Anaerocolumna chitinilytica: one gene and its partners. The protein of the gene in region 2 binds, or shares a complex with, the protein of the main gene of each other region. Links are inferred from orthologs where the notes say so. Each region holds a gene or a part of one and is shown on either strand. Other genes may lie near its edges.

Region 1 (10,043 bases), 390 kb from region 2 along the record:
TTGATTTCGTAACAGTAATTTTCTGAGTGAACTTACTCCATTCAGGAGAGTCCGGAGTATACTTTTTGTAATTGCCGCCATGATCAGACAAAATGACACTTTCAAGTGTATAAGTACCCACTACGAAAGGATCCTGAATCATAGCTATTAGATTATACTTACCAGTATGTAGTTCATTTCCATCAGGGTATCCGCTGTAATCCGACCAGTTTACATAGAAAAGGGCAGTTCCTTCATTTCTAAAGGTTAGAGAAATATCACTTATCCCACTTCCATCCTCTTGCGCATCTACGTTTATGTTAATTAATCCAGTGGAAGAATCAATATTGTCTGCGTTTTCTATCGTCATATTGTTAAGTTTAGGTTCTGTAAAATCTGTAGTTGTTGAATGTGTAACGATTATTTTAGATGTTGAGTTTTTTAAACATTCTGCGCCTTGTTGAGCACTGTATTCACTACTATTTCCATTTGCATCAGATAAATAGATATCTTCTAAATAATACATCTCCTCATAGAAGAATTCTCCATCAAATGATAAAGTCACCGTCGTCATTCCCGAATATAACGGTTTTATTCCATCCTCTGGAAATGTGAAATACTGTAAAGATTTTCTCTTTCCACTTTCTTGACCTTTAAAAATGATAATTATATTATTTACACCTACTCCGTCCTCTTTCAAATCAAAGGTAATTTTCATTCCTTTCTCGGTGTCAATATTATCTGCATTTGAGATTGTTAATCTGTTCAGAATTGGCGCTGTTTTATCATATCCTGTATCTGCCTGTACGGAACTACTAAAAATTTGTACAACTAAAAGTATTACGATTAATAACATTCCGAATGATTTTCTAAGTATTCTATATGATCCCATAAAATTCCCCTATCAAGTTTTAAATTTGCTTTCTTAGTCACAAACATTCCCACTCTTAAAATGAATGGTCCCTTTAATTATAAAGCAAACAACTACTTAAAAATAGAGGAGCATAATTCCAATAATTATTTTCACTTAATAAATTCCATACTTTTCAAGGTTTCGAATTTATTTTTTACAGTCAAAAAAGCTGCGCACTAATATTTAGTGTCACAGCTTCTTGATATTTCTGTTATTGTTTATTCATATTCATCGCAAATTCTACCCTGTTACCACACATCATCCCCTATGACCTCATAACTTATCTCTTTCATTTCAATATCAAAGTAGAATTATGCCTATATGGATATCTTTAAGCTCTTGGATGTGTGTCAGAATATACCTTGGTAAGCTTCTTATCTGTTCCCTGTACATAATACTGGGTAGTGGTAACATCTGCATGTCCTAGGAATTCCTGAATACTCTTTAAATCTGCTCCATTTGCTATCATATGCGCCGCAAAGGAATTTCTTAAGATCTGAGGGGTGATTTCCATGGCAATCCCTGCATTTCTCCCATAAGCTTTCATAATCTTCCAAAAGCCTTGTCTGCTCATGGGTTCTCCTGACAGATTCGTAAACAGGAAATCCGTCTTGACTTCTCCTACTAAAGCCGGTCTGCCAATATTAAAATAATTCTCAAGTGCATGCTTTGCCATATTCCCGAAAGGGATTAATCGCTCTTTCTTACTGTTGCAGCAGCGAAGAAAACGGTTCTTTAAATTAAGATCCTCCAGTTTAATGGAGATGAGCTCTGTCACTCTGATACCTGTGGCATATAACAGCTCCAGCATTGCTTTATCTCTCATTCCCTTTACAGTATCAGGATCCGGCTGTTCCAAAAGCCCGTTGACTTCTTCCGCCGAAAGGGATGAATGAGGCTTCTTTTCTACCTTTGGTGATTTCATCCGCTCTGTAGGATCGTGGTTTAACTTACCTTTTTTTATCAGATATAATACAAATGCCTTAATCGATGCGATATTTCTTGATACAGTAGCGGGAGACATTCCTTCCTTCTCCAGTGTCAATACATAAGAATTCAGACTGGTTTCGCTCAGTTTGTCCTCCTCGGTTATATTCTGCTTGTACATATAATTCACTAACTTTGTCAAATCATTTCGATAAGACAGGCAAGTGTTTACACTTGCATTTTTTACTTCTTTCATATATGTAATAAATTCCTGCAGTTCAGCCTTCATACAGCAATTCTCCTTCAATCAATTATCAGAACAACGTTTCCTCTTCATATTCTCATTATAATTGTTGAATTTGGGAATTGCAATTAAAAATATATTCCTATAAGAAAATATTCAATATCTTTCTTAAAACAAACGAACCAATGTATGCTTCCGATAATCCGCCTGCTGCAAGTACTACTCCTAAAAGTACCGCCAGGGCAAGATATTTAGTGGTCTTTTCTCTTTTTCCCTTCTTGCCCAGGTTATCGTAACGCAAGCTTTTATTAAGCCAAAAAGCCAGGCGAAAGCTAATAAAAATCACCGGTATGTAAATTAAATACTGGGGAAAGGTATAACCTATAATAAGGAGAATTCCTTTTACTTTAAATTTCATTAAAATGACCGAAATAAAAAAACTGCTTTGGAATCCGAAATAGGTAAGACATAGGGCTATAAAAGGAATGCCAAAGGTGGTAATGCAAACCATCCAAAGTATTATATAACTTTTAAAAATATCCCAATAAACATACTTTAAAAGTTCTGAATAATTAATAGGTGTATCCTTTATCTGTGTAAGGTACTCCGTATTTAAGATATTAATATTTCCCCAATAAAAGCTTTTAAAAACCCTTGCAAAAACTACACCAAGTACTGCTCCAAAAGCTGCCAATAACAAGCCTGTTTTTATTTCCCCTAATCTATGCAATTGCTGTTTTAAAAAGTTCATACCGGCACCTGATACTATTGTCTATAAAATAGCATATGAGACTATTGTAAAAATAATGCCCGTATCTGAAATAGTATGCTAAGGTTACTTCATCTCTTTTTTTGTCTTATAAGCCAGAATAGCCGCAATGGTTTTCGCATCTTTAATCTGCCCGGTAAAAATAAAGTTCACAAGTTCATCTATTGAGTAGCTTTCAATCGTTACAAATTCATCTTCATCTAAATGCTGTTTTGAGGGTATTAGATGTTCTGTGAAATAGATACCGATTTTTTCATTGCAGAAGGCTACCGTAGTATAAAGATCCAGCAAATGCTCTGTATGCTCAGCCCTATATCCGGTTTCTTCTTCTAATTCTCTGGCTGCACAAGTCTTCATATCCTCTCCTGGATTTAGTCCTCCTGCTGGAATTTCAAGGGTATACTCTTCCACCGCATTACGATATTGTCTAACCATTAATATCTTTCCTTCGTCGGTTACGGGCACAATAGCTGCAGCTCCTTTGTGTCCGATAAAATCCCATTCGGCGGTTTTCCCATTTGGTAATTCCATGGTGTCCGTATAAAAATCTATAATGTGCCCTTTATGGCATAAAGTTCTTTTTAGCCTCTTGTATTCTCTCTTTTCCATTTAACCCTCCATGATGCACTTTAGCTCATATTTAAAATCAAAGCGAAAATGTTCTCTCTTTTTCCACGGACTCTTTCGTGAATATTATGTTGATAACTGTTTTTTAACATAATATCCCATGTTTATTTATTAAGCGATACCGCTCTTTCATAACAAGCATCCGAGGCTTTCATAATAGCATTACGAAAACCATACTCCTCCAGAGCTTCTACTGCTGCAATTGTCGTACCGCCCGGTGAGCAGACCTGGTCCTTTAACTTACCCGGATGTTCACCTGTCTCCAAGATCATCTTTGCAGCACCAAGTACTGTCTGAGCCGTAAGTTTATAAGCCTTATCTCTTGGAATACCATATTTAACAGCACTGTCTGCCAGAGCTTCAATAAACATATAAACATATGCGGGGGAGCTACCGCTGGCACAAACGATGGAATTCATAAGACTTTCCTCAAACACTTCATATTTACCAAAGGAATTAAAAAACCGGTCAATCCATTCCTTTTCCGACTCACTATACCCGTCCTTTGAAAAGCACACAGCAGACATTCCTTCTCCTACGAGAGCCGGTGTATTCGGCATGGACCTAACCACACGGATGTGCTCCCCAAGAGCCTGTTTCATAGACTCTATCGTAATACCGGCAGCAATGGAGATAACAATATGCTCCTCTGTCAGACTGTCCTTTATATCCCTATAAACATCCCCAAAAAACTGCGGTTTCACAGCAAGCACAACATATTTACATGATTCCACCAATGTTTTATTATTCCATGCATAATCTGCTCCCGTTTCCTTATGAACCACTACTTTTCTTTCTTCTCTTTTCGTTGTAAAAAGAATAGATTCTGTTCCAAACACTTTTACAGCTCCCAAAATCATCGGGAGTCCCATATTACCCGCTCCGATAAATCCTACCTTATCCATTCGACTGCCTCCTTTATCTAATTCGTCTCTTAATTCCAAAGAATTTATTAGTAATTGTAGTATATAACTCCCTATTATGCAAGAAAGAATATGCTTACACAGGCAACCTCATAAAACCAATATTATAGATAAACAGATGACCGGAAGGTTTGTTTTAAAACTTCGTCTCGAGAGATTCTTTATGACACTTAAGCGGCAGGAAACGTAACTAGAAAAACAGATGCCACTGTTTGAGCGCAGAACCCATCCGCTCCCGCGATGTTTCAGCGAGTTTGGCACCTTTTTGACTGCCAGTTACGTTTCCTGGCGATTTAGTGGAATTAGAATCTCGAGTAACCAAGTTTTAAAACGAACCTTCCGGTCATCGTCCGTCCCTCATACTGGCTTCATCAGTTTAACTCATTAAATTATTTTCCATTAAAAAAAGATGGCGAAATTCCTTTTACCGGAATTTCGGCCATCTATAATTCTTATTATTTTGCGTAATCTGTAACCCTTGATTCCCTGATTACATTTACTTTAATCTGACCCGGATATTCCAGTTCAGATTCAATCTGTTTAGATACATCGCGGGCAAGTAATATCATGTCTGCATCGGAAATCTGTTCCGGCACTACCATAATACGAACTTCTCTGCCTGCTTGTATTGCGAATGACTTATCTACTCCCTTAAAGCTATTGGAGATATCTTCTAATTGTTTCAATCTGTTTGTGTATGTTTCTAATGTTTCTCTTCTAGCACCTGGTCTCGCAGCTGAAATGGTGTCCGCAGCCTGTACAATACAAGCGATTAAGGATTCGGGTTCAACATCACCATGATGTGATTCCACTGCATTAATAACAATCGCTGATTCCTTATACTTTCTGCATAAATCAACACCAATTTGAATATGTGAGCCTTCCATCTCATGGTCAACAGATTTACCAATATCATGCAGTAATCCGGCTCTCTTTGCCATTCTGATATCTACGCCTATCTCTCCGGCAAGTAATCCGGATAACTGAGCTACTTCAATCGAATGTTTTAAAGCATTTTGTCCATAACTTGTACGGAACTTCATCTTACCGAGAAGTCTGACAAGTTCTGGATGAATTCCATGAACACCAACTTCTAGAGTTGCCGCTTCACCTTCTTCACGAATCATGACTTCAACTTCCTTTTGAGCCTTTTCCACCATCTCTTCAATTCTGGCAGGATGAATTCTTCCATCTACAATCAGCTTTTCAAGGGCAATTCTTGCCACTTCTCTTCTGATAGGATCGAAGCCGGATAAAATAACAGCCTCTGGGGTATCATCTATAATTAGATCTACTCCTGTAAGGGTTTCTAAGGTACGGATATTTCTTCCTTCCCTTCCTATTATCCTTCCTTTCATCTCGTCATTCGGAAGCTGTACAACGGATATAGTAGTTTCCGCAACATGATCTGCTGCGCATTTCTGAATAGCGGTAACAACATAGTCCTTTGCCTTTTTGTCTGCTTCTTCTTTTGCTTTGCTTTCAAGTTCCTTAACTAACATTGCAGTTTCATGTTTTACTTCGTCTTCAACTGTTTTTAAAAGATATTCTTTCGCTTGTTCGGAGGTAAGTCCTGAAATTTTCTCCAGTTCCTGCAGCTGCTGTGCATGTAGTGCTTCTGCTTCTACCTTGATTTTATCAAGCTCAGCTTCTTTTGCAGAAAGTCTGGATTCTTTCTTCTCAAGTGCTTCGATCTTTCTGTCTAAGGTTTCTTCCTTTGACAGAACCCTTTTCTCATATCGTTGAACTTCTGCTCGTCTTTCCTTGGTTTCCTTCTCTAACTCATTCTTAGTCTTTAAAGACTCTTCCTTTGCTTCAAGTAAGGCTTCTCTTTTCTTAGTTTCAGCTGTTTTTAAAGCTTCATCTATGATTTCCCTTGCTTTTTCCTCAGCAGAACCAATCTTAGCTTCTACAACCTTAACATGGTAGGAAATAGCAAATTTCCAGACAAGAGGAACAGCGATGAGCAGGGTAACTAATATACTTGCTATTATAGGTAATATATCCTGCACTGGAGCACCTCCTTATTGAATTTTCATTGTACAAATATACAACATATAAATTTTATACTGTTTTCATGACAATGTCAAGTATCCCCATTAAATTTTTATGCATTATGTCATATTTCAACGAAAATAATCAAAAGAAATACAAAAAGTTACACGATTCAAACAAGGGGGAAAAAGTCTATTAATCCTATATTAATTCTCCAAAATAATAGAATCCTTTGCATTGTGACAATTTAACAGAAACTAACTTGCCGATGAGCTCATCACTTCCTTTAAAATGAACCAGCGTATTATTGCTTAACCTTCCTGTTAAAAAGGAAGAATCCTGGGTATTAACCTCTTCTACCAGAACTTCCTCCACCATGCCTTCCAATTTACCGGTCAGTTCTCCTGCAATTTCCTGAACAGTTTTTAAAAGCCGGTCAAAGCGCTCCTTTGCCACTGGGTCTTCCACCTGATTTTCCATCACACAAGCAGGTGTTCCCGAACGTTTGGAATAAAGGAAGGTGTAGGCACTGTCATAACGGACTTTCTTTACCACATCAAGTGTTTCAAGGAAATCTTCTTCTGTCTCACCCGGAAAACCCACAATAATATCTGTAGTGAGTGAAATGTCCGGCATAGCAGTCTTTATTTTCTCCGCTACCTTAAGGTAAGATTCCTTTGTATAATTCCGATTCATTTTCTTTAAGATATCCGTACTTCCGGATTGTACCGGAAGGTGCAGATGTCTGCATATTTTCTTGGAATTCTTCATCACTTCTATTAATTCATCCGATAAATCCTTCGGGTGGGAGGTCATAAAACGTATTCTCTTAAGTCCCTCAATCTGTTCCAGCTGCACTAAAAGTTCAGCAAAACTTATGGGTTCCTTCAGATTCTTACCATAGGAATTCACATTCTGACCCAATAGCATAATCTCAATTACACCGTCTGCTACTAATTCCCTGACTTCCTTTATGATATCTTCAGGATTTCTGCTTCTTTCTCTTCCTCGTACATAAGGCACGATGCAGTAACTGCAGAAATTATTGCAGCCGTACATTATATTAACGCCTGCTTTAAAAGAATATTTTCGCTCACTGGGAAGATCCTCTACAATCAGATTTGTATCCTTCCAAATATCAATTATCATGGTTTTTGAGTGTAGTCTGGTATCCATAAGCTCTGCCAGTTTAAAGATATTGTGGGTACCAAATATCATATCTACAAAACGATAGCTTTTCTTAATTTTATCCACTACCGCATCTTCCTGCATCATACAGCCGCAGAGTGCAATCATCATGTTAGGATTTTTTCTTTTCAGACCGTTAAGATAACCCAATCTTCCATATACTCTGGTATTGGCGTTCTCCCTTACTGTACAGGTGTTATAGACCACAAAATCCACTTCTTCTCCTTCTACCTGTACATACCCGATCTTCTCAAGAATACCGGCAAGTTTTTCTGAATCCTTCGCATTCATCTGGCAGCCAAAAGTAACTACTGAAAAGGTTAAGGCTCTGTTTAGTTCCTTTTCCTTGTGTCTTACCCACTTTCTGCACTTTGCCATAAAATAATACTGACGCTCAGGTTCTGTAAGAGGTTCCTTGCCCTCCAAATCTATCTCATCAAGATTCATAAGTAAACTGCTCATTTTCTATTCTCTACTTTCAAAATACTTATTTTTAGGTGCCACAACCTAAAATTATAGCTTATACAAGCCTAAATTACAACACTTAGAGTATAATGTCATGTGGTAAACCACTCACCCCTTAATTTAAATAATTTTTCTTACACAGCTCGTATTTCTCTGTCATAACTGTTTCAATATCGATTTCATATTCATAACATATTCCGAATAATTTTAGTATTAAATCCGACAAAGCCCCAGGTACCCCCTGGGGCTTATTATCTCCTCTATAGTAATAATAACTCACATGGTACCCATTATCAGACTCTACGACAATATTGTAAAAATCCATCAAACAGGAAGCAATGGCTTCTGAAAACTTTGCATTTTCTCCATTATTCTTTTTATACGAGAAATATTTTCCCGCTTCTTTAATAAAACCGCTGATATTTAGCTGGTCAGCCTCCGCCGCTATCTGAATAATATCATCTTCGATACTAATTTTTCCTTTAATATATAGTTCTAACAATTGATAACCTAATTGCCTGAGGTTATCATTATACTCTTGAGCAGTCCCTGCTCCCGGTTCTTTCAATTTCCTGCATTTCTTCAACAGTCTTTCAAGCCTTCTCATCAATCTCACTTTCACATTTCACTCATTATGTCATTCTCTACTAGTTAAGGCCTAATCTGACCGTTTCCGAAAATAATGTATTTAGTTGAAGTTAGTGCGAGAAGTCCCATAGGGCCTCTGGCATGCAGTTTTTGGGTACTTATACCGATTTCAGCCCCAAATCCGAATTCGCCTCCATCTGTAAAACGGGTGGATACATTGACATACACAGCTGCCGCATCAATTTCATTTAAAAATTTCATTGAATTATTATAATCCTTTGTAATAATAGATTCGGAATGTCCTGTATTATAATTATTGATATGTTCTATGGCTTCCTCTATGGAGTCTACAATTTTTAAGGAAATCAAACGATCCAGGTATTCTCTTCCGAAATCATCTTCCGTAGCCGCTTCCATTCCAGAACAAACTGCTCTGGCTCTTTCATCTGCTCTGATTACTACATGATTATCCGTTAACATGTTATATAATAATGGTAAAAATGCATCCATAACACCGCTGTGTACAACAAGAGATTCACAGGCATTACATACTCCAAGTCTTTGGGTTTTGGCATTATGTATAATGCGCAGTGCCATATCAAAATCAGCTGATTCGTCCACATAGACATGACAATTGCCGGTTCCGGTTTCAATCACTGGAATTGTACTGTTTTCCACCACTGTTTTAATCAAGCCTGCACCGCCTCTTGGTATCAGCAGGTTGATGTATTTATTCAGTCGCATCAGTTCTTTGGCAGTTTCCCTGCTGGTGTCTTCCACTAACTGTATGGCATCCTCTGTTATATCACTGGTGGTTAATGCTTCCCTAATAATCTTTACAATTGCAATGTTAGAATTAAGAGCATCACTGCCTCCTTTTAATATTACCGCATTGCTGGTCTTAAAACATAAACCAAAGGCATCTGCCGTAACATTAGGCCTGGATTCATAAATAATACCGATGACACCTATTGGAACCCTTTTTTGCCCGATTACCAGTCCGTTCGGCCTTTCCTTCATTGAGATAACTTCTCCTATCGGATCTTCCAAAGATGAAATCTCCAGAAGTCCCTCTGCCATGGCATCAATTCTTGCCGCATTTAAGGTAAGTCTGTCAACTAAAGCTTCCGACATACCATTTGCTTTCGCCTTTTTTACATCCTCCTGATTCGCCAGCAGAATCTCATCCTTGTGATTTTTCAACGCGTAAGAAGCAACTTGTAATCCTTTAATTTTTCTTTCCTGACTCAGAGTGTTCAAAACAGCTGCTGCCTTTTTAGCTCTTTGCCCAATCTCCAGTAGTTCCATGTAATCACCCTTTCCTTCTATTCAAGTGCCCTTAAAGCAATTATTAAAGTACCCCTACCCCAACGCATGATAATCCATTTTTCAAACTAATTTCTCTGAACAGTTTTCAGTAATTAG
Region 2 (10,067 bases):
AAGAACAATGGAATTTCGTAATGCAGACGGGAAGCCATATCTTAATATGATTATTGAAGGGAACGCCTCAATACAGAAAGGGCTTGCCAAAAAGGAAGATGAGGCTAGAAACGAAGATATTAAAAAAATTGAAGAGGAATGCAATGACTACGTCAAGAAAAATATACAAAAGACAATAACGGCAATCTGTATAAACGAAAAGTTGGACTATTTGAATCTTTACCGAATGACCGGATACCGAAACAAAAGTTTATGGCTGGAATACAAAGATGATCCGGAGAAGTTCCTGGAGAATATAACGATTAATTTGAAGGTTAATTTTCATATACAGTAAAAGGTGATAGAGACCGTTTCAAATTCTGTGTTTTAGATATTTTGGAGCCTTAATTATTTTAATAAACCCATGAAATGCCGTAAAGGCTGGAACCCTTGCCTTGACTGCATTTCATTGGCTTTTGTGTATTATAATTAAGCCCCAAATAAGATATGCTGTAAAATGGGTTTACACGAAACTATAAACAGACCCAGGTGATAGTTCAACCACGTGATTAACACATGAAAATTCTATGGTTACTTTCATTTTCAATGTTTTTTATAATATACGGTTTGAATAATTAAGGATTCATTCTAAAATACGACGCAGAATACCGCAGTATAGGGCAGTATTCTACGTCACAACATGTTTTCAAAACGACATAAAGAAACAAATGCAGAAAGAAAACTATGAGATGCTTCATTTCTGATTGGATAGCCGATTCTTTAAGGAGTTATAAACAATGAGGTTATAGGCCTTAAATGTTAAGGAATTCTTTTCTAAGGAAGGAAATTCGCCGTTATCCGACCAAACCACTGTAACCATCCTTGCATTTTGAGTAAATGTATCCCAATTCTCAGCAGTCAATCCGGGCTGAAAAGGTTCCCAATGGTCTCTGTAATTTTCATTTTCTTTTTCAGGCAGATATTTGATTACAGGTTCATCAGCCCAAAATTTCAAGTGTTCGGATTCAGAGTATTCTCTCACTGGTATTATACCTTCTATTACTTGATATTGATCATAGATAGTAACATTAGATATTGTTTTGCCATATGCTTTTTGCATTTTTTTCAATACATTATTCATATCCGTATTGTCGGGATAGGTTACATTCACCGCACAAAGCACCGGATTTCCATCTTTTAAATCTATGAAACTAAAGATGATCTCAGAAGTCTTTTCACCGAATAATTTATATCCTTTAAGTGTAAACCCTAAACCTTCTTCAAAATAACTGGTATCCTTTTTGCTTATCTTGTATGCGTCCAATGTTTCTTTCATGCTCATGCCCCATTTTGTTTTGGGGAATTCAGGATAATTACTATCTGCTTTCTTACTGCATGAGCACAGCAGTATTACGGCAAGAAATAGGATTAATAAGACCTTCTTCATATCATTTTCTCCCCCCTTAAATAAATCCAATAATAGTTGCTTTATATTTATTAATAATATCATATGCTTTATAGCAGAGGTAATAATAAAATTGAAAAATTACTGATATTACCAATTCGCGCTAATTTTACTCTACTAAATACATAATGTCAATGTTAAGTTTCGTATTCATCTATGTTAATGCAGCATCAAACCATATTTTTATTAGTTTATCTTAACTAATTTTGCAGCCCTTTCCTAGGGAGTTTTTTTCTTGTAAAATAATAAGTATATGTGATATTATAGAGATTAGATGATAAATATTGAATTTGTGAAAGCAGCATAAAACTAACTAGTTTGTGCTGTTTTTGCTAGTGTTTCTATATTTATAAGCAAAGTAAAAAATAAAAATGAAACATGATAGAACGGAATGTGAAAGGATAGGCATTATGATTAAGATTATAGCTGACAGTACCTGTGATCTATCAAAAGAACTTCTGGAAAAATACGATATAACAATTTTGCCTTTATGTGTTATTATGGGTGAAAATACATATCTGGATGGAGTGAACATAAAAAAAGAAGAGATATTTACTTGGGCGGAAAGGGAAAACAGCTTGCCAAAGACAGCGGCACCTTCCCTAGAAGGAGCTGTGGAGATATTATCACCCTTTGTAAAGAATAACATGGATATCCTGTTCTTTGGCATATCGGAGGAGATGTCTTCCTCCTGCAACGTGGTGCGTCTGGCAGGAGAATATCTGGATTATAAGAACATACATATTATAAATTCACAGAATCTCTCTACCGGAATTGGATTGCAGATATTAAAAGCTGCTGAAATGGCCCTTGAAGGTTATAATATTCAGGATATAAAAGCATATATTACAGAAACTATGAGCGAGAAGGTGAGAGCCAGTTTTGTAGTGGATACTCTTACCTATCTGCATATGGGCGGAAGATGTTCCTCCGTCGCGGCACTCTTTGGAAATGTATTGCAGCTAAAACCTATGATTGCCGTTAAACATGGGATAATGGGTGTTGATAAAAAGTACAGAGGTACAAATCATAAGGCTCTACTAAGTTATTTTAAGGATCTTATTCCGGAACTATTAGAGGCGGATCCAGAGCGGATATTTATAACTCATTCCGGTTGTGATGATGAAATTGTGGAGAGCCTGTATCAGGAAATAGAAAAGCTTAATGTATTTAAAAATATTTATGTAACCCAAGCCGGAGCGGTTATTTCCAGTCATTGCGGCCCTAAGACCCTGGGTATATTGTATGTTGAAAAATAAAGAGGGTACTTCATACCTTAAGGTTTACGGTACCAATCAATCTGACCTGCCTCTAATGCTTCTTTGAAAGAAGAAGTCTTTGGGGCAGTTCCTCCGTAATTCTTATACCAGCTGGCAGGATAGAGAATAGAAGGATTCTTTGCCGCATTTTCTACCGGAACCTGAGGGTCTTCATTCTCCCTGACTTTTCTAGCCACAATGATTGTCCTGTAATTGTCAAGTTCATAGGAACAGGTGGAGAGGGTAATAATCTGATCCTTTTCATTTAGATCGACGGGAAGATTATAGATGGAACGGACTCTAAGCTGGTACAAGAAGTCCAGAAAATCAGCATCATCCTGAAAATCAGCCCTGGTAAAGTTAAAGAAATCATCATTTATATCAGCATCGGCTTTGAAGATCGAAAATATCTTCCACTGGCCTTTCTGATAGAGGGTATTAAAGGTAATAACGGAGTGCTGCCTATAATAATCAATATCATTGTATTTAATAAGATAATGGAACATGTTGTCAGAGGACTTCATGTTATGACCATACAATACCATATTTCTTGTGTTATTCTCAACAGAGGAGTTTACATCCAAAAAGATACTGCCGGCCTTGTCTGTCTGCCGGTTGATATTTCTGTGCAGGTAGTATTCCGGGTCCTCTTTGCTGGATTGAAGCACAGGATAATCAATGTTTGTACCGTCAATGGTAAGCCAACCCTTTACATCACTGTTAATGGAGAGCAGTGCAGAAAATTCTTTCAGGCGGCCCTCCTTATCATAAAGGCTGTCGGAATCGGCTGGGGAACTGCTGTCAGAAGCAGAGATTGCTGAGTCAGAGGAAGCAGCCTCTGCCGAAGGGGTTATGGAACTGTCAGCACTTTTAGTTCCATTCTTTAATTCTTCCTTTTCGATTTCTTCTTTTGATGCTTCATAAAGGTTCCTGGCTTCGGTAACCGCTTTTTGGGAAATATATGGTCGTAGTATCAGTTCATACCCTAAGTAAACAGCAGATACCAGAAAAACACCAAGGGAAATATAGCGTATTACTTTAATAATATTATTTTTATGAATAGTCTTATTTTTCATACAAACCTCCGTGTGAATATTCAATCTTTGATTAAATATTCCTGAATCTGAAGCTAAAAAAACAGTTTTTTGTTTTTTCAACAAAGAAGTGCTCTTTATTATGTATTTATGTTGATATTATACAATATTTTTCTGTACATGGGAAACACTAATAATAAGAATTTGGATTTATAATTCTTCTTATATATATAGACCTTGGCACATGAAAAATTTAGTAGTAATTTAAACTTATAAGTGCTATAATATGACGAAGCAGGTTTTTTATGCCAACATGCCAGAGATCGTCTCCGAGACTTCTGAAAAGGGCATCGGCTTTTGATTCGGTGGATTTTTCAGTAGTTTCGGCATCTTTGGCAAATTTATCAATAAAGGAGTATAATTCATGTACAAAAGTTTTTCCATGGAGCTTGCCGGAAGAACACTTACCGTTGATGTAGGCAGAGTGGCAGCTCAGGCAAATGGTGCAGCATTTATGCACTACGGTGATACCGTTGTTTTATCAACAGCAACAGCATCTGACAAACCAAGAGAGGGAATAGACTTTTTCCCGTTAAGCGTTGAATATGAAGAAAAATTATATGCAGTAGGAAAAATTCCCGGAGGTTTTATCAAAAGGGAAGGAAAAGCTTCTGAAAATGCAATTCTTACCTCACGTGTCATCGACAGGCCCATGAGACCTCTTTTTCCCAAGGATTACAGAAATGATGTAACCCTTAATAATCTTGTAATGTGTGTGGACCAGGACTGTAGCCCTGAGCTTACCGCTATGCTTGGTTCCGCTATCGCAACGGCAATATCCGATATTCCCTTTGACGGACCGACAGCTTCAACTATGGTTGGTATGGTTGATGGTGAACTTGTCTTTAATCCGACCAGTGCACAAAGAGAAAAGTCTACGTTAAGCTTAACCGTAGCTTCTACAAAAGAAAAAGTTATCATGATTGAAGCCGGTGCTTATGAATTACCGGAAGATAAGATGATTGAAGCAATTTTTGCAGCTCATGAATTAAACCAGAAAGTTATTGCTTTTATTGAGACAATCGTTGCTGACTGCGGTAAAGAGAAACACGCTTATATTAAATGTGATACACCGGAAGAGCTCTATGCAGATATGGTGGCTTTCATTACTCCTGAGGCAATGGAAGAAGCAGTTTTTACCGATGTGAAGCAGGTAAGAGAAGGCAATATCCGTGAAATTACCGATAAGCTTACAGAGCGTTACCAGGAAACACATCCGGAATGGATACCGTTACTTGGTGAAGCAATATATAAATTCGAGAAGAAAACCGTACGTAAGATGATTCTAAAGGATCATAAACGTCCTGATGGCCGTGAAATTACACAGATAAGACATCTGGCAGCAGAAGTTGATATTCTTCCAAGAACTCATGGCTCCGCTATGTTTACCAGAGGACAGACACAGGTTCTTACCATAACAACATTAGGTGCTCTTGCAGAAATTCAGAAGTTAGACGGAATTGATGAAAATGAGAAGACGAAACGTTATATGCACCATTATAACTTCCCTTCCTACTCTGTAGGTGAGACAAAACCTTCCAGAGGACCGGGAAGAAGAGAGATAGGACATGGCGCTTTGGCAGAGAGAGCGTTAGTTCCGGTATTGCCAAGCGAAGAAGAGTTCCCTTATGCAATCCGTACCGTATCCGAAGTATTAGAATCCAATGGCTCCACTTCTCAGGGAAGTATCTGTGCTTCAACACTTTCTCTTATGGCAGCAGGTGTTCCTATTAAGAGCATGGTAGCAGGTATTTCCGTAGGTCTTGTTACCGGTGAATCAGATGATGACTACATTATCCTTACCGATATTCAAGGTCTTGAAGATTTCTTTGGGGATATGGACTTTAAAGTAGCCGGAACCCATAAAGGTATTACTGCAATACAGATGGATATTAAGATTCATGGTTTGACAAGAGAGATTATTGAGAAGGCTATCAGACGTACAAAAGAAGCAAGAACCTATATTCTGGATGATATTATGGCACCTTGTATCAGCAGTCCTCGTTCTGAAGTTGGACCTTATTCACCTAAGATTGTTCAGATTAAGATCGATCCTGCCAAGATTGGTGATGTTGTTGGACAAAGAGGAAAAACGATTAATGCTATTATTGACCAGACCGGTGTTAAGATTGACATTACCGATGACGGTGCCGTATCCGTATGTGGTGTTGATTCTGACAGCATTCAGAAAGCAATTAAGTTGATACAGACAATCGTTGCAGACTTTGAAGAAGGACAGATTTTCGAAGGTAAAGTTGTTAGTATCAAAGAATTTGGAGCTTTTATTGAATTTGCACCGGGCAAAGAAGGTATGGTTCACATTTCCAAGATTTCTAAGGAGAGAATTGATAAAGTAGAGGATGTTCTTACTCTTGGAGATGTTGTTAAGGTTGTATGCCTTGGTAAAGATAAAATGGGCAGAATCAGCTTTAGTATAAAGGATGTTAAGTGATAAGCAGTTAACAATTTAATAATTGTTTGATAAAAAGAAGCAGTCTATTAATTCTTGCGACACATGGTTTATTTACCATATGTACAGAATCAACAGGCTGCTTTTTTGACATAGATAGACATTATTCAGGATTATAGTTTTATGATATAGGAATCTAACTTGATAATTAATAGAACAATCTGTTCGTATTCACTTCTTTACTAGTTAGGATACTGTACAAAAGGACCCTCATTAAGATATCGGGTTGAAGAAAATTGGGCTTGTAAAATACTGCCATAGGTATTATAATTTGTAAAAGAACAGATGTTCTTATTGGAACAGCTGTTCTACTGATTTTAGGACAAGCTTTTGTATGTAACGAATAAAGCTGATAATATGTAACGAATAAAGCTGATAAAAAGACAATGGAAGAGGAAAGGGAGAATATATGAAGCAATATTATCTATCCAGAAAAGAAGCAAGAAGGTTGCTGCTGATGAAACAAGGCCTCCTTGGGGAACACCGTTTTCACGGAGAGGAAGGAATTACTTCTTATATTAAGCAGGCAGGCTGTATTCAGTTTGACCCTGTTGACGTATGCGGTAAGAATCCAGAGCTGGTACTGCAGTCAAGAATTAAGGGTTTTCAAAAAGAAATGTTATATAAACTGTTATATCAGGACCGCGTACTGATAGATTATTTTGATAAGAACCTTTCCATATTTTTAACAGAAGATTTTCGATACTTTGAAAGAACAAGAAAGCGTATGGCTGAAAATGCCTGGTTTCAAAGGGAAGTCAATGCACTTGCACCGGTTATTCTAAAGAAGATGAAAGAAGTTGGTCCAATCAGTTCAAAGGATATAAAGACAGGGGAGAGCGTTGATTGGTATTGGGGAATGAATACCAGCTTATCAAGAATCGCTCTTGAGAATCTTTATTTTGCCGGAGAATTGATTATCCATCATAAAAAGGGCTCGAATAAGTATTATGCACCTGCAAAAGAGTATTTGGGGAAAGAATATAAACGCAGGGACCCTTTAAAGGAAGATTATGATCATTATAAATGGAGAGTATTAAGAAGAATATCCGGTGTGGGACTGCTTTGGAATAAGCCTTCCGATGCCTGGCTAGGTATCAAGAATCTTAAGGCCTCGGACAGGGAGAAAATATTTGGTGAGTTATTGGAAAAAGGTAAAATAGTTAAGCTAAATGTAGAAGAGATAAAGGATCCCTTGTATTGTATGAAAGAGGATATTAAGTTATTAAGTAGTGCGAAGGAATCCTGTACTGAAAGAACAGAATTATTGGCACCACTTGACAATATGCTCTGGGATAGAAAGCTTATTCAAAGTCTCTTTGATTTTGATTATAAATGGGAGATCTATACCCCCCTTGATAAACGGAAATATGGGCATTATGTGCTTCCTATCTTATCTGACGACGATATTATTGGCAGAGGTGAATTTATATTAAACCGTAAGAAAAAAGCGCTGGACGTAAAGCGGATATGGCTGGAAGAAGGCAGGAATTGGGATAAGTATCAGGAAGGTGTAAAAGGTGCAGCGTATCATCTGGCGGAATTCAATGGTGTGACAGAAGTAAACTTTGACAAGGATTTTGTTCAGTATTAGCATTACACAATATGAAAGAAAAGATTAAAAATACAAATAATGTAAATAAATAAACACATTGGATTTTTCACTGTTGTATAATAACTGCAATGATGATACAATTGAATTTATCGATTATCAGAAAGGTTGAAATTAATGGTAAATACCAGGAAATTATCCAATGGAATAACTGTTGTATTGGAAGCAATGCCATATCTAAGAAGTGCGGCATTAGGGATATGGGTTAAGGTAGGTTCTTCCAATGAGAATGCTAAGAATAACGGGATTTCACATATAATTGAGCATATGCTCTTTAAAGGAACAGAAAACAGGAGTGCAAAGCAGATTGCAGATGAAATGGCTAAAATAGGAGGAGATATTAATGCCTATACCAGTAAGGAATGTACATCCTTTTATGCGGTAACCTTGGACGAGCATCTACCTATTGCAATTGATATATTAGGAGATATGTTTAATAACTCTCTTTTTGAAGAAAACTCATTTCAAAAGGAAAAGGGGGTTATCATAGAAGAAATTGATATGTATGATGATTCACCGGAGGATCTGGTTCATGAAATGCTTCAGATGAAAGTCTGGGACAAGCATCCTCTGGGGTATCAGATTTCAGGGTCGAAAGAAACAGTAAAAAATATCACCAGAGCGGAAGTAGTGGAATTTATGAAAAAGCACTATGTAACTCAGAATATGGTGATATCTGTAGCGGGTAATTATAAGGAAGATGAAATTATGGAACGGTTAGAGCTGAATTTCAGTAAGATACCATCCGGTGAAAAATCAGTAATAGCCCCCGCACCTACTTATGAATCTACATTCTATGTAAAAGACAAAGACGTGGAGCAGCTCCATCTGAATATGGCTTATGAATCGATTCAATCAGATGCAAGTGAAAAATATATACTTACTGTTCTGAATTCAGTGTTCGGCGGAAGTATAAATTCCAGATTATTTCAGGAAATCAGAGAAAACCTTGGTTTAACCTATACAATATATTCCTATGGAAGCTCATATTCCAAAGCAGGACTTTTTCATATATACGGTGCTATGAATCCTTCTCAATTAAAACCAGTCATAAATAATATTTTTCAGATTATTGATGATATCAAAGAGAACGGGATTACGGATGAAGAACTCTCGATGTGTAAGGAGCAGATAAAAACGGAACTTATACTGGGCGATGAGACTGCAAAGAATCGTATGAACAGCAATGGAAAGGCAATGCTTTTCCGAGGATATATTATACCTTTAGAAGAAATTATCGAGAAGGTGAATGCTGTAACCAGAGAAGAAATCAAACAGTTTGCAGCCAAATATTTAGTGAAAGAAAATGTTAGTATTTCCCTGGTAGGGAACTTAGAAGGCATTGATAAAGAAGGACTTTTACAATAGACCTGCTCCTATTAAGGAAAGATTAAAAATATTCATGAAATTTAAGGAACAGGACACGGATTCATTAATATAATAAAATATAGTGTTTTTAACGGAGCGTATGGCTTATGCAACTTTTATAAAGAAGATTGAATATGTAATTACCCTTTTATCTTAGCGATAATAGAGTGTATTACAGGCTGTGGCTCCGTTTTTCTGTATAAGAAAAGGGAGGGTATACCGTGCAAATAGACTTAAGCAGATTTCGTGGAACTTGTACTTGCGGCAGAACCCATGAGATATTTGTAAAGGATATACTAATTGAAGAAAATGCATTAAGAAAACTTCCTGATAAAATAAAGAATATACATAAAGGTCCAAATAGCAGCATTGTTGTTATCTGTGATACCAATACATACCAGGCAGCAGGAAAGCAAATCGAAATCCTTCTGCCGGGATCTGAATTTGTAATACTTCCGGCCAATGGTCTTAGGGCGGATAATATTGGGCTTGCTTTGGCTAAAAAAGGGATATTGGCTTCTGATAATCCAAGACTGCTCATTGCAGCAGGTTCCTGCACGATACATGAAATCAGCAGGTATCTTGCGAAAGAATTTTGTATTCCTTTCGTTTCGGTTCCTACGGCCGCCAGTTGTAACACTTATGCTTCTCCGGTATCCGTAATAAATTGGAATGGATTTAAGAAAGTATTACCGGGAGTTTCACCGGTTTTCGTTCTCGCAGATACGTTAATTTTTGCAAAAGCTCCCTATAAGCTTACTGCAGCAGGGATATCCGCTATGCTTGGTAAATATACGGCTCTTACAGATTGGGAGATATC
Region 3 (10,049 bases), 1.5 Mb from region 2 along the record:
CGGACAAGCCTTGGAGGAGCTGGATGATATCCTGGAGGAGGTAACAAAAGGAGGTTATCCTTATGAGATTCTTTATTTGGATGCCAGTGATGAAGTTCTGGTAAAACGTTACAAGGAAACCAGAAGGATTCACCCCTTATCAGGAGGCGGCAGGGTAGAACAGGGCATTGAAAGCGAGAGAAAAAAACTTGAGTTTATTAAGAAAAAAGCCGATGTCATAATAGATACCAGTCAATTGCTTACCAGAGAATTAAAGAGCCAGATAGATAAGATATATATTCTAAACGAGAAATACAATAATTTTTATATTACGATATTATCCTTTGGGTTTAAGTATGGAATACCAATGGATTCAGACCTGGTATTTGATGTCAGGTTCCTGCCGAATCCTTTTTATGACCCTGTATTAAAACCGTTAACCGGAAATGACAAGCCTGTCAGAGATTACGTAATGGACTCACCGCAGGCTTTAGAATTTCTAAATAAGATGTATGATATGTTAAGCTTTTTGATTCCAAACTATATCATTGAAGGAAAGAATCAACTAGTTATCAGCATTGGTTGTACCGGTGGTAAACACCGCTCCGTAACTCTTGCAAATGAGCTTTTTATGATGCTTAAAAGTCTGAAATACGGATTAAAGGTCGAACACCGGGACATTGAGAAAGATGCAAGGAGATAAGCCATGTCATTTTCCAAGGAAGTTAAGGATGAGTTGTCCAGACAGCTAAATCCTGCCAGACATTGTATGATAGCTGAAATCGCGGCGGTAATCAGCCTTTGCGGACGGGTACTTATCAATGATAAAGATTGCATTACTTTGAAAATTCATACAGAAAATATAACTGTTGCAAGAAAGTACTTTACATTAATAAAGAAAACATTTAATATAAATACAGAAATTTCAATCAGACAAAACTCTTATCTTAAGATGAGTAAGATGTATACCTTAAGTATTGGAAGCCATGAGGATGCTGTCCGTATATTAAAAGCGACGAAACTTATAGATGATTCCATGGAAATCGGTGAAAATCTTTCTTCTATTAACAATCTTGTTATTCAGAATGTCTGCTGTAAGAGAGCTTTTATCAGAGGCGCATTCTTAGCTTCCGGTTCCATCAGCGATCCGGAAAAAACATATCATTTTGAAATTGTTGCTCCTAATGAGGACAAGGCAATTCAATTAAGGGACATTATTCACAGCTTTTCGGTGGATGCGAAGATAGTTATTAGAAAGAAGTACTATGTTGTATATGTCAAAGATGGTTCTCAGATAGTTGATTTGCTAAATATTATGGAGGCACATGTGGCACTCATGAATTTAGAAAATGTACGCATACTAAAAGAGATGAGAAATTCTATTAACCGTCAGGTGAATTGTGAAGCAGCCAATATTAACAAAACAGTTATGGCAGCCTCCAAGCAGTTAGATGATATCAGATATTTAAAAAACACTGTGGGACTTTCTGAGCTGGCAGAAGGACTGGAGGAAATTGCAGAACTCCGGTTAGAATATCCGGAAAGTTCTTTGAAGGAATTAGGTGCATTGCTTAATCCGCCTATAGGTAAATCAGGTGTTAACCATAGATTGAGGAAACTTAGTATATTAGCTGATAACTTAAGGGAACAAAAGGAGGAAGGAAATTATGGTAACAAAGAAAATATTGATTAATATTCCAACAGGGTTGGAGGCAAGACCGGTTGCATTACTTGTGCAGGTTGCCAGTCAATATGAAAGCAGTATCTATGTTGAATGCGAGGAGAAAAAGGTAAACGCTAAGAGCATCATGGGGATGATGAGTCTTGGACTTGCTGCGGGGGAAGAAGTTACTGTTATTGCAGAAGGCGCAGACGAAGAAGTAGCAATGGAGAATATCGAAAAATACTTAAGCAGTAAATAATCCGTATTCTTATGAAGAGAGAAAACAGACAGCAAAAACTGTTGATGATATGGTGAATCTACGAAGAGAGATATTATACCGAGAGCGTTATTTGGTATAATATCTCTCTTCGTAGTTAAACGGATACCGGAATTTTTTATTTCGAATAAGCTCATTTGGCTCATATATCTGAGGTATTAGAAGTTGGATATTCTATATACTAGAATCATAGATGGTAAACCATAACAAAATTTCTTAATTTTGTAATAATTTATAGAAAATTGTGAGAAAAACATCATATTAATGTAATAAAAGCTTAAACATTATTAACCAAACCTATGCTATAATAAGTTTAAATGTATAAATAACAGGAAAAAATATCTATTATAACTAATACATAAAATGGGATACTAACTATAAGGTTTAATTATTACCACTGTCTTAAAGGAAAATTATATTCCAGAAAGGAAGTCATAAGATGAAGGGGCAAAAAGGCTCATATTTGAACAATAAACCAAAGAGAAGATACAGTAAGCTGATATTATTAGCAGTAGAAGCTGTATTAATATGTGCCGTTGTTGCAGGGTACTTTATTTTTATGAGAGACTTTGTTCATAAAAAGGATGGAAATTCTGTAAAACAGGAACAGAATGCCTCCGGGGGCAAGAACACTTCAGGGAAAGGCGATACCAAAGTTTCCACTACTCCTACCCCTACTGAATTGACGGAAGAAGAAAAACGGGAAAAGGAAGCAGCAGAGCTTTTAAAACAAGCAGATGCCTATGCTGTGCAATATGATTACGATAAAGCGATTTCATTGGTTAAAGGATTTGAAAATTACACACAGGTCAAGGTATTAAATGATGCCCTAAGCGGTTATGAAGAAAAGAAAAGCACCTTGAAACGCTTTGGAGCTTATGATTCTGCTGACCAGATAAACCATTTATTTTTTCATATATTAGTTGCCGATGACAGTAAAGCCTTCGACGGAGATTACAGGCAGAAAGGCTATAATTATTATATGACCACCATACCGGAGTTCAATGCCATGCTCGAACAGCTTTATGACCAGGGGTATGTATTGGTGCAGCTCCATGATGTGGCGAAGAAAGTAAAGAACAAGGATGGCAGTGAGAGTTTTGAACCGGGGGATATTATGTTGCCGCCGGATAAGAAGCCGCTAGTGATATCTCAGGATGATGTCAATTACTATGAATATATGAAGGAAGACGGTTTTGCCAGGAGAATTATACTGGATAAGGATAATAACCCCACTACCGAGATGCTGATGGATGATGGTTCTGTAAGTGTCGGGGATTATGATATGGTACCTCTTTTGGAGAAGTTTGTTAAAGAACATCCCGATTTCTCCTATAAGGGAGCAAAGGGAATTCTTGCTCTAACCGGATACGAGGGGGCACTGGGCTATCGAACCAATGATGCAAACTCTCCCTCCTATAAACAGGATCAGAAAACTGTGAAAAAGATTGTAAAAGTCATGAAGGAAAAAGGCTGGGAATTCGCCTCCCATAGTTACGGTCACAGAGATATGGGGAAAGCAACTTACGCCTTTACCATAAAGGATACCGACCGCTGGGAGAAAGAGGTGGGAAGTCTGATTGGTCCAACGGATATCTACATCTTCCCTTTTGGTATAGATATTGAGACTACTATGGGGCATTACAGCAGCAAGAAATTCGAATACCTGAAAAAATCAGGCTTTGATTACTTCTGTGGTGTTTACAAAGCTCCCTGGATGCAGATAAAGAGTGATTATGTAAGGATGACAAGAAGACCTATGGACGGAGAAGCTATGCTGAAATTCCCGGAAAGGTTAAAGGACCTATTCGATTTAAGCAAGGTAATTGATCCTAACAGGCCAAAGTGGGAAGATTAAAAATATAATAGCTTATATAATTCCGGCAAAGAGCAAAGTTTGGCTCTTTGCCGGTTCTTTTTCAAGGTAAAATTGCTTAAATCCATTTTTAAATGGTATCTGTTGGCATCCTCCCTTTCCAAAGATTACAGTAGGCAGTAGAAGTAAGATGTGGTATGATAATAACTGAATTATTGCTTGATAAATTTTATATTAAACAATCAAAAGGAACAACGTTTACAGAGAAGTGGTTTTAGAAGGGAATGGTAATATGAGTTTTACCCATTTGCATTTACATACAGAATACAGTCTGCTGGATGGTTCCGGCAAGATAAAAGAGATGGTGGCAAGAATCAAGGAACTTGGCATGGACAGTATGGCCATAACCGATCATGGTGTTATGTACGGCGTCATTGATTTTTATAAAGCCTGTAAGGCCGAGGGAATTAAGCCTATCATTGGCTGCGAGGTTTATGTGGCTCCCGGTTCCCGTTTTGATAGGGAAGCAGGTGCTTCTGATGAGAGATACTACCATCTTATATTGTTGGCAGAGAATAACATAGGTTATCAAAATCTGATGAAAATTGTATCAGCAGGTTTTTTAGAGGGCTTTTACTATAAGCCCCGTGTTGACTATGAAATACTGGAGAAATACAGTGAGGGACTGATTGCCCTTAGTGCCTGTCTTGCAGGTGAAGTGGCAAATTATCTTCGAAAAGGCTTTTATGAGGAAGCCAAGAGGGCAGCATACCATTATCAACAGATCTTCGGCGAAGGTAACTTCTTTTTAGAGCTGCAGGATCATGGCATATCTGAGCAGGCAGATGTTAACCAGGGACTTCTTCGGTTAAGCAGTGAAACCGGTATTGGGTTAGTTGCTACCAATGATGTGCATTATACCATGGAAAGTGATGCCCAGGCTCATGATATTCTTTTATGCATTCAAACCCAGAAGAAGGTCTCCGATGAGAACCGAATGAGGTATGAAGGGGGGCAGTATTTTATTAAGTCCGAGGAAGAGATGAAAAAGCTCTTTCCCTATGCTCTTAATGCTTTGGAAAATACCCATAAAATTGCAGAAAGATGTAATGTAACCATAGAATTCGGCGATTATAAGCTGCCGAAATTTGACGTGCCCGCAGGGTTTGGAGCCTTAGAGTATCTTAAGAAGTTATGCTATGAAGGCCTTAAGGAGAGATATCCGGAATCCTTTGAGGAACTCCTAGACAGATTGAACTACGAAATAGATACGATCTCAAATATGGGTTTTGTAGATTACTTTTTAATCGTAGGGGATTTTATAAAGTATGCCAGGGACAATGACATCAGCGTAGGACCGGGACGAGGCAGTGCTGCCGGAAGCCTTGTTTCTTACTCTCTTGGGATAACCAATATTGATCCTATCAAATATAATCTGCTCTTTGAAAGATTTTTAAATCCGGAACGACTTACCATGCCCGATATTGATATTGACTTCTGTTATGAAAGAAGACAGGAAGTTATCGATTATGTTGTTCGAAAGTATGGTAAAGACCGTGTGGTACAGATTGTAACCTTTGGAACTATGGCCGCCAGAGCGGTAATCCGTGATGTGGGAAGAGCTATGGATTTAGGCTATGCCAGAGTAGATACCGTAGCTAAGATGATACCGATGGAACTTGGTATTACCATTGGACGAGCGCTGGAAATCAACAGAGAATTAAAAGACCTATACGATTCCGATGAGGAAATTCGTTATTTAATTGATATGTCTTTGCGTCTCGAAGGACTGCCTAGGCATACCTCCATGCATGCAGCTGGAGTAGTAATCAGTAAAGCGCCGGTTGTAGAATATGTGCCGGTATCCAGAGCATCCGATGAATCCGTTACTACCCAATTTACAATGACTACGCTGGAAGAGCTGGGACTCTTAAAGATGGACTTTCTGGGACTTCGTACCCTGACAGTCATCCAAAATGCAGTCCGCCTCCTCAATAAAAAACGTAGTAAAGAAGACTTACTGGATATTGATAAGATAGATTATGATGATGCAGCCGTATACGCAATGATAGCTTCCGGAAAAACAGAAGGTGTATTCCAGCTTGAAAGCTCCGGAATGAAGAGCTTCATGAAGGAACTAAAACCCAGAAACATGGAGGATATTATAGCGGGTATCTCCCTTTACAGACCGGGTCCTATGGATTTCATACCGAAATACATTAAGGGAAAGAACAGTGAAGGCAATATATTGTATGAATGCCCTCAGCTGGAGCCGATTCTTGCACCGACTTATGGCTGTATCGTATACCAGGAGCAGGTTATGCAGATTGTAAGGGATCTGGCAGGCTACAGCTATGGAAGAAGTGATTTGGTGCGTCGTGCCATGTCAAAGAAAAAAGCATCGGTAATGGAAAAGGAAAGGTATAACTTTGTCTACGGCAATGAAGAAGAAGGAGTACCGGGCTGTATGAAGAATGGAATATCGGAAACGGTGGCAAACCATATCTTCGATGAAATGACAGACTTTGCAAAGTATGCCTTTAATAAGTCCCATGCAGCGGCTTATGCAGTGGTTTCCTACCAAACCGCCTATTTGAAATGTTATTACCCCGTAGAGTTTATGGCAGCCTTGTTAACTTCTGTTATTGATAGCGCAGGCAAAGTGGCAGAATATATTTTTACCTGCCGCCAGATGGGAATTAAGATATTACCTCCTGATATTAACGAAGGAGACGCGACATTCTCGGTATCCGATGGTGCAATTCGTTATGGGCTTTCTGCTATTAAAGGCCTTGGAAGGCCAGTTATTGAAAGTGTGGTAAGAGAGAGGGAAGCAGCAGGTCCCTTCACCTCCCTGAAGGATTTTGCTGAGAGACTCTCCGGTAAAGAGGTTAACAAACGAACAGTAGAAAGCTTTATCAAATCCGGTGCCTTTGACAGTCTTCCCGGAACCAGAAAGCAAAAGATGATGGTATATGTTCAGGTATTGGATGAAGTAGCACAGAATAAAAAGAGAAATCTGACCGGACAACTTTCCTTTTTTGATTTTGCGGAGGAAGAAGATAAACAGGAACTGGAGATTAATTATCCTGATATAGGAGAATACTTAAAAGAGCAGCTACTGGCTCTGGAAAAAGAGGTTATGGGTATATACGTCAGCGGACATCCTCTTGAAAGCTACGAAGAACTATTAAAAAAGAATGTCACCCATTCTACCCTTGACTTTGCACTAGACGAAGAAACCGGAGAAGCTAAGGTAGAGGATGGCGGAACCGCTGTGGTTGGTGGTATCATAACCGGTAAGACTATAAAAACTACGCGAAATAATTCCATGATGGCCTTTATCACCTTGGAGGACATGGCTGGAGCAGTTGAGATAATCCTTTTCCCGAAGGATTATGAGAAGTATAAAATGGATATATACGAGGATAATAAAATACTGGTTAAAGGAAAGATTGCTGTAGAAGAAGAAAAAGCAGCCAAACTTATCTGCCAGGAAATTGTACCTTTTGCGGACAACCCAAGGGAAGTATGGATTAAGTATAAAGATAAAGACAGTTTTGTACAAGATGAACAAAGACTTTATGGGATTTTAAGCCAATTTGATGGCAAGGATCAGGTGTGTATTTATCTGGAATGTGAAAAAGCCATAAAACAGCTTCCCAAATCGAAAAGTATTAAGGCAGAAGATGTATTACTTACGAAGCTATGCGAAACTTATGGACAGGATAATATTAAAGTAGTAGAAAAGAGTATTGAAAAAGCCAGAAAAAAGGGGTAAAATAAAAAAGATTGAAGTTTCTTGGAGGTGAACGATATGGCTAATGGAATAAAAACAATAGGAGTACTTACAAGCGGTGGAGATGCCCCTGGTATGAACGCAGCCATCAGAGCAGTTGTTAGAACGGCCCTGGCGAGCGGATTAAATGTAAAAGGTATACGCAGAGGCTTCAGCGGTTTATTAGAAGAAGATATCGTAGAAATGGATGCTAAGAGTGTATCCGATATTATACAGCGCGGTGGTACTGTACTCTATACTGCAAGAAGTAAGGAATTTATGACTTCAGAGGGTCAGGATAAAGGCGCAGCTATCTGCAGAAAGCATGGCATTGACGGAGTAGTAGTAATTGGTGGAGACGGTTCTTTTCAGGGAGCAGAAAAACTTGCTGCCAGAGGAATTAATACCATCGGACTTCCCGGAACCATTGACCTTGATATTGCCTGCACCGATTATACCATCGGTTTTGATACAGCGGTTAATACAGCTATGGAGGCAATCGATAAGGTCAGAGATACCTCAACTTCTCACGAAAGATGCAGTATCATAGAAGTTATGGGTAGAAATGCCGGTTACATTGCTTTATGGTGCGGTATTGCCAACGGAGCAGAGGATATTCTGATTCCTGAAAGATATGACCACAATGAACAGAGAATTATAGATAGTATCGTACAAAGAAAGAAGTTAGGAAAGAAACACCATATCATAGTAAATGCAGAAGGTATTGGTGATTCCTACGGAATGGCAAAGAGAATCGAAGCCGCTACCGGAATTGAAACAAGAGCAACGATTATCGGACATATTCAGCGTGGTGGAAGCCCTACCTGTATGGACAGAATGTATGCATCTGCTATGGGCTCTATAGCGGTTGACTTACTTTGCAAAGGTGCCAGCAACCGTGTAGTAGGTTACAGAGACGGCAAATTTGTAGATTACGATATTGAAGAAGCACTGGCAATGAAGAAAGATGTTGACCAGTATCTGTATGATATGGCTAAGAAATTATCTCAATAATACATTAAATAGCGGATGAAAGCCCGACCAATTAGCACTTTCTAAAATTAGGTGTTGCCAATGGGTCGGGCTTTTATTATGATTATAATAGTTTAATAAATGGAAAGGCAAAGGTAATAAAATGAGTTCCAGAGCAAAAAAATTTATATCCTACTATAAACCTTATAAATTACTGTTTTTTTCCGATATGTTTTTTGCACTTACGGCAGCGGCTTTATCTCTTATCTATCCTCTGATTGTAAGATACATAACCAATGACCTGCTGGGAAAATATGATATTTCACAGGTGTTTGCAACTGTTATAAAGCTTGCCTTTGTGATGATAGGATTAGCAATACTTGAATTTGTATCAAACTTCTATATTGCTTATCAGGGGCATGTGATGGGAGCCAAGATGGAGTATGATATGCGAAATGATATCTTTGAGCATTATCAGAAGCTCTCCTTTAATTTTTATGACAATCAGAAGACGGGACAGCTGATGTCCAGAATAACCAACGATTTATTTGATATAACAGAGCTGTGCCATCACGGTCCGGAGGATATCGTCATCTCCATCATCAAGTTTGTAGGTGCATTTGTTATTTTAATCCGAATTAATCTTCCGATTACATTAATCGTATTTGCTTTTATTCCGATAATGTTCACTTTTGCTTACCATATGCAGCATAAGATGAACAGGGCCTTCCGCCGTAATAGGGATAGAATTTCAGAAATAAATGCACAGATAGAAGATAACCTGTCGGGTATCCGTGTGGTAAAATCCTTTGCCAATGAAAAACGTGAAATTGACAAGTTCCACGACGGAAACAGGAGGTTTGTTGAAAGTAAAAGAGACAGTTATTGGCAGATGGCAACTTTTCATTCCGGTCTTGGAATGTGCACTACCTTTATCAATATCGCTGTAATTGTGGGAGGAGCGGTCTTCATTGCAAAAGATATTATTGCCCTATCCGACCTTCTGACTTTCCTGCTCTATATTAATAATATAATTGAACCGGTAAGAAAACTTATTAACTTTACTGAGCAGTTCCAGAACGGCATTACGGGTTTTGACAGGTTCATGGAGATTATGGATATACAGCCGGATATTGTGGATAAGAAAGATGCCATTGGCCTAAAGGATGTAAAAGGGGATATAGAATTTAAAAATGTATCCTTCCGTTATAATGAAACAAAATCAGAGGTATTTAAAAACATTGATTTAAAGGTGAATGCCGGTGAGTATGTAGCACTGGTTGGACCTTCCGGAGCAGGAAAGACCACCCTTTGCAGCCTTATTCCAAGGTTCTATGAGGTGGCGGAAGGAGAAATCCTGCTGGATGGAAAAGATATTAGAGATATCAAACTTCGGTCCCTGCGTAAAAATATTGGTATTGTACAGCAGGAGGTCTATCTGTTTGCCGGTAATGTAATGGATAATATTCGTTACGGTAACCTGGAAGCAACGGATGAAGAAATCATTGAAGCTGCGAAAAATGCCAATGCTCATGAGTTTATTATGGAACTGCCGGATGGTTAC

What was found.
Region 1: bsdcttw_RS14680 (region 2) and rny share a complex: the UniProt entries of both Bacillus subtilis proteins name them as parts of the possible RNA degradosome complex. The link is inferred for Anaerocolumna chitinilytica from one-to-one orthologs.
Region 3: bsdcttw_RS14680 (region 2) and pfkA share a complex: the UniProt entries of both Bacillus subtilis proteins name them as parts of the possible RNA degradosome complex. The link is inferred for Anaerocolumna chitinilytica from one-to-one orthologs.

What each region holds. Positions count from the first base shown.
Region 1 is NZ_AP023368.1:3,743,919-3,753,961, forward strand. The notes cover bases 4,096-6,998. They hold rny (ribonuclease Y), read right to left. Parts: upstream 6,353-6,998; coding sequence 4,838-6,352; downstream 4,096-4,837. Other genes in these bases: proC (pyrroline-5-carboxylate reductase), read right to left, coding at 4,096-4,364; miaB (tRNA (N6-isopentenyl adenosine(37)-C2)-methylthiotransferase MiaB), read right to left, coding at 6,579-6,998. Also shown: bsdcttw_RS16370 (fibronectin type III domain-containing protein), read right to left, coding at 1-871; bsdcttw_RS16375 (tyrosine recombinase), read right to left, coding at 1,224-2,108; bsdcttw_RS16380 (stage II sporulation protein M), read right to left, coding at 2,206-2,814; bsdcttw_RS16385 (NUDIX hydrolase), read right to left, coding at 2,899-3,441; more of proC, read right to left, coding at 3,564-4,095; more of miaB, read right to left, coding at 6,999-8,027; bsdcttw_RS16405 (hypothetical protein), read right to left, coding at 8,146-8,652; bsdcttw_RS16410 (glutamate-5-semialdehyde dehydrogenase), read right to left, coding at 8,682-9,926; bsdcttw_RS16415 (5-formyltetrahydrofolate cyclo-ligase), read right to left, coding at 10,008-10,043. UniProt on the Bacillus subtilis protein: Endoribonuclease that initiates mRNA decay. Initiates the decay of all SAM-dependent riboswitches, such as yitJ riboswitch. Involved in processing of the gapA operon mRNA, it cleaves between cggR and gapA.
Region 2 is NZ_AP023368.1:3,350,952-3,361,018, reverse strand. What follows is about bases 3,779-6,705. They hold bsdcttw_RS14680 (polyribonucleotide nucleotidyltransferase), read left to right. Parts: upstream 3,779-4,161; coding sequence 4,162-6,249; downstream 6,250-6,705. Other genes in these bases: bsdcttw_RS14675 (DNA glycosylase AlkZ-like family protein), read left to right, coding at 6,677-6,705; srtB (class B sortase), read right to left, coding at 3,779-3,779. Also shown: bsdcttw_RS14700 (endospore germination permease), read left to right, coding at 1-334; bsdcttw_RS14695 (hypothetical protein), read right to left, coding at 734-1,426; bsdcttw_RS14690 (DegV family protein), read left to right, coding at 1,855-2,703; more of srtB, read right to left, coding at 2,721-3,778; more of bsdcttw_RS14675, read left to right, coding at 6,706-7,861; bsdcttw_RS14670 (M16 family metallopeptidase), read left to right, coding at 7,997-9,247; bsdcttw_RS14665 (iron-containing alcohol dehydrogenase), read left to right, coding at 9,469-10,067. UniProt on the Bacillus subtilis protein: Involved in mRNA degradation. Catalyzes the phosphorolysis of single-stranded polyribonucleotides processively in the 3'- to 5'-direction. Necessary for competence development in Bacillus subtilis.
Region 3 is NZ_AP023368.1:4,870,220-4,880,268, reverse strand. The notes cover bases 6,631-9,539. They hold pfkA (6-phosphofructokinase), read left to right. Parts: upstream 6,631-7,552; coding sequence 7,553-8,527; downstream 8,528-9,539. Other genes in these bases: bsdcttw_RS21235 (ABC transporter ATP-binding protein), read left to right, coding at 8,649-9,539; bsdcttw_RS21245 (DNA polymerase III subunit alpha), read left to right, coding at 6,631-7,516. Also shown: RNase adapter RapZ, read left to right, coding at 1-682; DNA-binding protein WhiA, read left to right, coding at 686-1,672; bsdcttw_RS21255 (HPr family phosphocarrier protein), read left to right, coding at 1,647-1,901; bsdcttw_RS21250 (polysaccharide deacetylase family protein), read left to right, coding at 2,359-3,777; more of bsdcttw_RS21245, read left to right, coding at 4,028-6,630; more of bsdcttw_RS21235, read left to right, coding at 9,540-10,049. UniProt on the Bacillus subtilis protein: Catalyzes the phosphorylation of D-fructose 6-phosphate to fructose 1,6-bisphosphate by ATP, the first committing step of glycolysis.